One region of the Thioalkalivibrio sp. ALgr1 genome, then DNA from elsewhere that is predicted to be linked to it. Evidence: predicted binding sites of a transcription regulator. Region 1 holds the regulator's gene; the other holds the start of a gene.
What was found. Region 1 encodes FliA, which starts transcription of late flagellar genes. Its sites were predicted from a motif close to GCTAAAGTTNNNNNNNNNNCNGCCGATA; they were not measured.
Positions count from the first base shown of each region.

Region 1 (3,402 bases):
GCCGATTCAGGGATCAGCGGGCTACCTAGAAGCCCAGGCTGGACAACAGATCGTCCACCTCGTCCTGTCCTTGAACGACATCCTGGCCGGAATCTTGAGTCTTCGGCACTGCTGGCCCGTGTCCACGCCGATCGCCCTCACGCCGCTCGGCATCGTCATCCAGCGTCTTCTCCGCAGCCTCGACCGTCTCCATACGCCCGCTGGACAGCCGAATCAGCGTGACCAGGTTCTCCTCCAGGTCGGTCACGAGCTGAATCACGCGCCGGATCACCTGCCCGGTAATATCCTGGTAGCTCTGCGCCATCAGAACCTCCGACAGCAGGCGGCGCAGCTCTTCGGTATCGTCGTTGGCCTGAGCAAAAAACTCGTCCAGCTCACGAGCGAATTCCCGGAACTCGTCGACCGAGAGTTGCCGATTGCGAAAACGGGTCCACTTCGCCGTCAGTTGGCCGGCCTGCTGGCTGAACGATTCGGCAATGGGGAGACTCGTCTCGATCGCGGTCAGGGTCTCGTGCGCGGCCTTCTCGGTCATCGTGACCACATAATTGAGACGCTCGCGGGCATCCGGGATCTCGGCCTGGGTCAACTCGACCAGCCGCGAATCCCCCCGGAAGCTTTGCAAGGCCTCGTGCAGGTCGCGCGTAAGCTTTCCGAGCTCGTCGAAGAGTTCCCGGTCGTAGGGGCGCGCCAGATCCTGGATCAACGCGCGCGCGGCCACCTCATCCCCTGCCTCCAGAACCTGCACGAGCTCCCGCGCGCGAGCGATTTGCTGCTCACTGATCGATTGTTCTTGGTCTGTCATCCAAAGCCCCTTGCTCGCTCCCCATCCCGAACGTGATGACCGGGATCGATCCCCCGGCCATCCATTTGTCTGGACCAGGAGACTTCGACACCGAATCCCAAACTAGCCTTGGGATTCAATGCGTTCGAATATTTTGTCGATCTTTTCCTTGAGGGTTTCCGCAGTAAAGGGCTTCACCACGTAGCCGTTCACGCCCGCCTCGGCCGCCTCGACGATCTGATCCCGCTTGGCCTCCGCCGTCACCATCAGCACCGGCATCGTCTTCAGCTTCTCGTCGGCACGAACCGCCCGCAGCAGGTCGATGCCCGGCATATTGGGCATGTTCCAGTCGGTAATCAGAAAATCGAAGTCGCCGTTCTGGAGCATCGGCAATGCCGTGCTGCCGTCATCGGCCTCTTGGGTGTTGTTGAAGCCAAGATCACGCAACAGGTTCTTGATGATCCGTCGCATCGTGGAGAAGTCGTCCACGATGAGAATTTTCATTCCCTTGTCCACAGGTCACTCCGGGATAAATGATTCATATGAGTACTAGAGCTTGGCCTTCAGAATAACTGCAAAGCCTCGCCGTCTTCGAGCCAGGAGCCCAGGCGCGCGCGCAGTCGGATAACGGCCTGACTGCGGATCTGGCTGACGCGCGACTCGGTCACCCCGAGTACCGCGCCAATCTCGCGCAGGTTGAGCTCCTCGATGTAATAAAGCGACAACACCAGACGTTCGCGTTCGGGCAAATCGCCCAGCGCGGCGGCCAGCTCCTCGCGAAACTCCCCGGCCTCGATCGTGCGCGAGGGCGAGGCCTCCTGCCCCTCGATCACCCGGTCCGCATCACCATCGGTGCCGCCCAGATCATCCAGCGCGAACAGATGGGCGCCGGCATGGTCCTGCAGCATCGAGTAGTACTCGTCGATCGGGACCTCGAGTTCCTCGGCCACCTCGACCCCGCGCGCCGCACGCCCCTCCCTGGCCTCGACCGTCTGGATCGCCTCGGCGATCTTGCGGCTGTTGCGGTGCACCGATCTCGGGGTCCAGTCACTGCGGCGTAACTCGTCGATCATCGCGCCACGGATGCGAATCCCGGCGTAGGTCGCAAACGTCGCGCCCTGCCCGCCCTCGAATTGCCGCGCGGCCTCCAGCAGGCCAATCATGCCGGCCTGGATCAGGTCATCGACCTGGACCGAGGAAGGGAGGCGAGCCATCAGATGGTGCGCGATGCGGTGCACCAGCTCGATATGTTCCGCGACGCGCTGCTCGTGGCCGGCTGCGGCCACGTTCTCGTATCCGTGGAGGCGATTACGCGTCGCCATCATGCGCTCTGCAGCATCCGTTCGACGAAAAACCCGACACCACCATCGGCACCACGGGCCACCGGCCAGCGGTCGACCGCACGGGCGAGTTCGGTAAAGGCCTTGGCCGCCGGGCTGCCCGGATATTGCTGCACGACCGGTGCCCGTTTCTGTACGGCCTTGCGCAGATGCTCGTCCATCGGGATGTAACCGGCGAGATCCAGGATGACTTCCGGCAGGTAGTTGTCGCAAACCGTGGTGAGTTTCTGCAACAAGCGCTCGGCGCCCGCGCGGTCCTGGACCATATTCGTGACCAGCCGGAAACGCCGCATGCCATGATCGCGATGCAGCACCTTGATCAAGGCATAGGCATCGGTGATGGACGCCGGCTCGTCGCAGACGACAACCAGGGTCTCCTGGACCGCCCGGCAGAAGGTCGTGACGGATTCCTGCAGGCCCGCTGCCGTATCCACCACCAGCACATCCAGCGGCTTGGAATAGGCGCTGAATGCCTGGATCAAACCGTTGTGCTCGAGCTGCGTGAGATTCGCCATCGCCGCGATCCCCGAGGCCGACGGGATGACCTTGATCCCCTCCGGGCCCTCGATCAGCACATCCTGGAGGTCGTCCACCTGTCCGGTCACCAGGTCATGCAGGGTGCGCTCGGGTCGCAGTCCGAGCAGCACATCGGCATTGGCCAGCCCCAGGTCGGCATCAAACAGCATGACCTCGCGGCCCAGCCGCGCGAGCGCCACGGACAGGTTGACCGACACATTGGTCTTGCCGACGCCGCCCTTGCCGGAGGCAACCGCAATGACCTTCAACGGCTGATTAGTGCGTGGCATAGCGTCCTTTCCCCACCGGATGGATCATCTCCAGAACGCCCGCATCCTGAGTACGGCGCGGCGACGGCGCATTGCGGCCGGCATTCGAGAACTCCGCCAGGCTTGCATCGGTCCATCGTTCATCGCGGGAGGATCGACGCGCGGGGCCGCGCTCTTCGCCGAGCGCCCGCCGGGTCAGATCGCCCGTCTCGACCCGGTGGAAGTCTTCGGCAATCCGCTGTCCATCGCTGACAAACGTGAGCCCAAGGTGTTGATCGAGCAATACCGACAACGTCTCCCCCAACTGTTCGGCTTCGTCGAGTTTGGTCAGCACCAGCGCCGATGGCTCCGTCTTCCGGAACGCATCCAGCACCCTTCGCAGCGCCGCCGCCTGAGTGGTCGCGGAGACGACCAGCCAGCTCTCGCGCCGGACATGGTCCGGCCAGCCGGCAAACAGCGACTCGTCGCCCACCGCGGAAGGTGCCTGCCCGGCGGT
Region 1 is NZ_KB905134.1:292,373-295,774, forward strand. It holds gene F466_RS0109075 (protein phosphatase CheZ) at 26-802, opposite strand; gene cheY (chemotaxis response regulator CheY) at 905-1,285, opposite strand; gene F466_RS0109085 (RNA polymerase sigma factor FliA) at 1,345-2,106, opposite strand; gene F466_RS0109090 (MinD/ParA family protein) at 2,103-2,927, opposite strand; gene flhF (flagellar biosynthesis protein FlhF) at 2,914-3,402, opposite strand, start outside.

Region 2 (3,402 bases), on a different contig from region 1:
CTATACGATCAATGGCGCGCGACAGAAGCTGTCTGGCGACGAGGCCAAGGGTGATCGCCAGCAGGCACGCCAGATCATCCAGGATACGATCTCGGAGCTGGAATCGGTGTTGCGTGTATTGCGCGCCTGAGAGGTCTTCTGGTCCGGGTCCTTTCGTGGGGGCAGGGAATCGGATATGATTCGCGGCTTCGGGGCGTAGCGCAGTCTGGTAGCGCATCTGCATGGGGTGCAGAGGGTCGCAGGTTCAAATCCTGCCGTCCCGACCAAGTTCAACGACTTGAAGGATATTCTTCAGGTGAAAAAAGAGGCCGCATCGAGCGGCCTTTTTTGTGTCTGGAGTGAGGGAAGAGACTGGCCTCGTCTGTTACTCCATCGAACGCCGGCGCGCCTCGCGCTGATAGTGCAGCAGGGCGATGTTGAACTGCCGCTCCAGCCACTGGTTCATGCCGGTGACCTGGAAGCCGGCATACACGTATCCGTCGCGCGGGCTGCGACGGCGATTGGCCAGACGCAGGTCGCCGCCCAGGCGTTCGCCAACTTCGGGCAGTAGCAGGTTCTCGAAACGCATCGGGGTCCCGATCTCGATTGTTTCGACCCAGTCTTGTGGTACCTCCACGCACATCCCCTGGGCCGAAAGATCGGCCAGGTCCCCGATACCGGGCTCTTCCCATTCGCGGTACTGCAATTCGACGCGCGGGCGCTCGCTGATCGGGATATGGACGCGAAAGGTCTCGCGTCGCTGGAGATATTCCAGGGTCTCGGGATAGGGGCAGACGTAAAGGGCCCCGGCGTCCTCGCGTTCGATGCGCGAGACGGCGGTGGAGAAGCGTACGGCCACCCCGCGCAGGCTGGCGAATACCCGCATGCCAGTGCCTTCCTGGGCGTGGCGATTCGCTTCGATGGGCGTGAGTTCGTCGAGGAAGAGCTCGCGTGCACCGGAATCAAGGCGAACCAGCGCGGAGTTGTACAGCGGGCCATCGTCGTCGAGGCGGACGTTGACGAGGGTGAGCTTGTGATCCAGATCCTTGAGGATGCCGGCAATCCGCTCCGGCTTGTCGACGGTGTAGTCGGTCTCTTCCATGCGTGGCGTTGTTGTAATTATTGGGCCAAGCCGCACGGTACTGCCGAGCGGTCCGGAATGCCAGCCCCGGGTGTGAGGCGGAGAAGGGCGGAGAGGTGTCGCGCAGAGCGCGCGCGGGTCATGCGCGGGTGATGCGCCGACCGGTACGGCTGCCGGACTGGGTGCGGCCGTAGGGGTCGTAGGTGGGAGCCGGGCCGGGTTCCTCGCCGCGCAGGATCTGGATGGACATCTCCACGCGACGACGGTCGCGATCGATCAGTCGGGCATTCCCCTGGTTGAGGGTATTGCAGCGCTCCACCGAGCGGCGTAGCGCCTGCCAGTGGTCGTCCAGCTCGGCGCCTCCCTCGAGCCGACCGAACAGCCGTGCAAGTCCCTCGGGCGTATACGTTTCGCCGGCGGCCTCGATCGTCTCGCGCTGTCGCCGGCTTTCGGTTTCGAGTTCCTGCAGTAGCGTCTGCTTCTGGGCCACGACTTCGCGCAGGGTCTCGGCGGCCCGTGATTCCACCGCCCGGGTCTCCTGCAGCAGGATGTCCTCCATCTGGTGGCTCAGCCGAATCGAGGCCTCCAGCGAGCGGAGGAAGGCGTGGCGTTGTTCGGGCGACATCGTCGGGTCTCTGTTAGCGCAACAGGCTTTCCAGCTCGATCATGCGATCGGCTAGCTGTTCGTTGTCTACCGGGTACTGACCGTTGGAGATGGCCTCGCGCAGCTCGGCGACTCGCGCCTCGTCGAACGGGGCGTTGCTGGCGGCCCCGGAGGCGGCGTTCATTGCCTGCGCCGCGCCGGTCAGGGTGACAGAGTCATCCTGACGTACGGGTGAGGATGCATTGCCCTGGGCGCCTGCGTCGGGGCGAGAGGTCTCATCGCGGCCCTTCACGCTCGAGCTGTTGCCATCCGGGCGCAGGCCGGGGGAGTTCGGGCCTTTGATATCCATTATTCGGTTTCCTGTTTTTGCAATTCTACTGCAGGGGTTAGCGGCAGCACCGGCTGAAACTGTAGCCCCTTGAGCTGTGAATTTTCGATTCGCTTCACAGTTTGTGGATGGTGACGAGACACACCGCCATTCTACAGGGCAACGCGTACATGTCCGGACTCGAGCACCTCGCCTTCCACGACGCGTCCGGACGAGGTGTTCTTCACGCGGATGCGATCGCCCAGGATGCCATTCTCCAGCGCCTCGCCCTGCATGCGGATCACCACCGAGCCGTTCTCGGCCAGGATGGTGACGCGCTGGCCGCGGCTGACCACCTCGCGCTGGGTGACGTGCTGCTGGCCCAGGATCTGACCGGGCCGGATGTTGCGCCGGGTCTGCAGCCCCACCAGTTCGCCCTTGTTCTCGAAATAGCTCCCCGCATGGCGAGAGGTCTGAATTCGCTTGGTGCGCAGATCGCCGGGGAGGATCGTGTGCTGGCGTCGCAGGCTGCGGCTGGCGACCAGCACCTCGGCGTAGCGCTCGACCGTGACTGGCACATAGATCGACCAGCTGACGGGGGTCTCGCACTGAACCTGTACCGCCGTATTGCCATCGCGTCGCCCGCCGGGCGGGAACCGGGTCTCCAGTGCCTCGCTGCATCGGGCCAGGCGCAGGCGGTTGTCCAGCCGGCCGATCTGAATCTCTACCGCTTCGTCGCCTGGTGTGAGGTTCAACTCCTCCTGGATGAAGCGCTCCGCCGCCAGGCGGATGTTTTCCACTGCCTCGATCTCGGCCTGTGCCGCAATGGAGACCAGGGCCAGAACGACGCCCATGGCGGCCGAAAGCCACCAGGAGCGAATGGAAGGTTTGCGTGCTGACTGGTTCATTGGTCTGGATGCGCGTCGGCTTGTCAGGACTCGAGAGGTTTGCAGAGACGTGCAAGCAGAAAACATGCCAGGCAATCAGGAGCGTACCCTCAAGAGTCACAGCGGCCGGCCGTTATCGGGTCTAGAACGCGTGCAATCGGCATGCGACGGCGGGTTGTGGCATGACAGCGTCGGTCTGCGGGGTGCACACTGGGGCCGGCGAGTCGAGGTGGCTGGCCGCTGGGCGAGGGGGAGAGCAGGACAATGAGTCAATTCATTGACGATGTGAATCAGCGCACCCAGCTGGTGGGGCAGAACCGTATGGAGCTGCTCCTGTTTCATTTGGGGAGCTCGCAGACTTTCGGTATCAACGTATTCAAGGTGCGCGAGGTGATCCCGTCGCCGCCGCTGCGGCAGATTCCCGGATCGCTGAGTGTGGTGCGTGGTGTGGCTACCCTGCGTGGCGGAACCGTCCCCATCATCGATCTGGCGCGCGCGATGGGGCTGCGTACCGCCGTGGGCGAAACGGGCGACCACAAGGTGG
Region 2 is NZ_KB905133.1:176,701-180,102, reverse strand. It holds gene F466_RS0105225 (MerR family transcriptional regulator) at 1-130, shown strand, start outside; tRNA gene F466_RS0105220 (tRNA-Pro) at 190-266, shown strand; gene F466_RS0105215 (flagellar brake protein) at 365-1,081, opposite strand; gene F466_RS0105210 (flagella synthesis protein FlgN) at 1,200-1,685, opposite strand; gene flgM (flagellar biosynthesis anti-sigma factor FlgM) at 1,699-2,013, opposite strand; gene flgA (flagellar basal body P-ring formation chaperone FlgA) at 2,145-2,879, opposite strand; gene F466_RS0105195 (chemotaxis protein) at 3,123-3,402, shown strand, end outside.
Region 2: the regulator FliA is predicted to act here: its motif matches at 2,052-2,079, upstream of flgM (flagellar biosynthesis anti-sigma factor FlgM).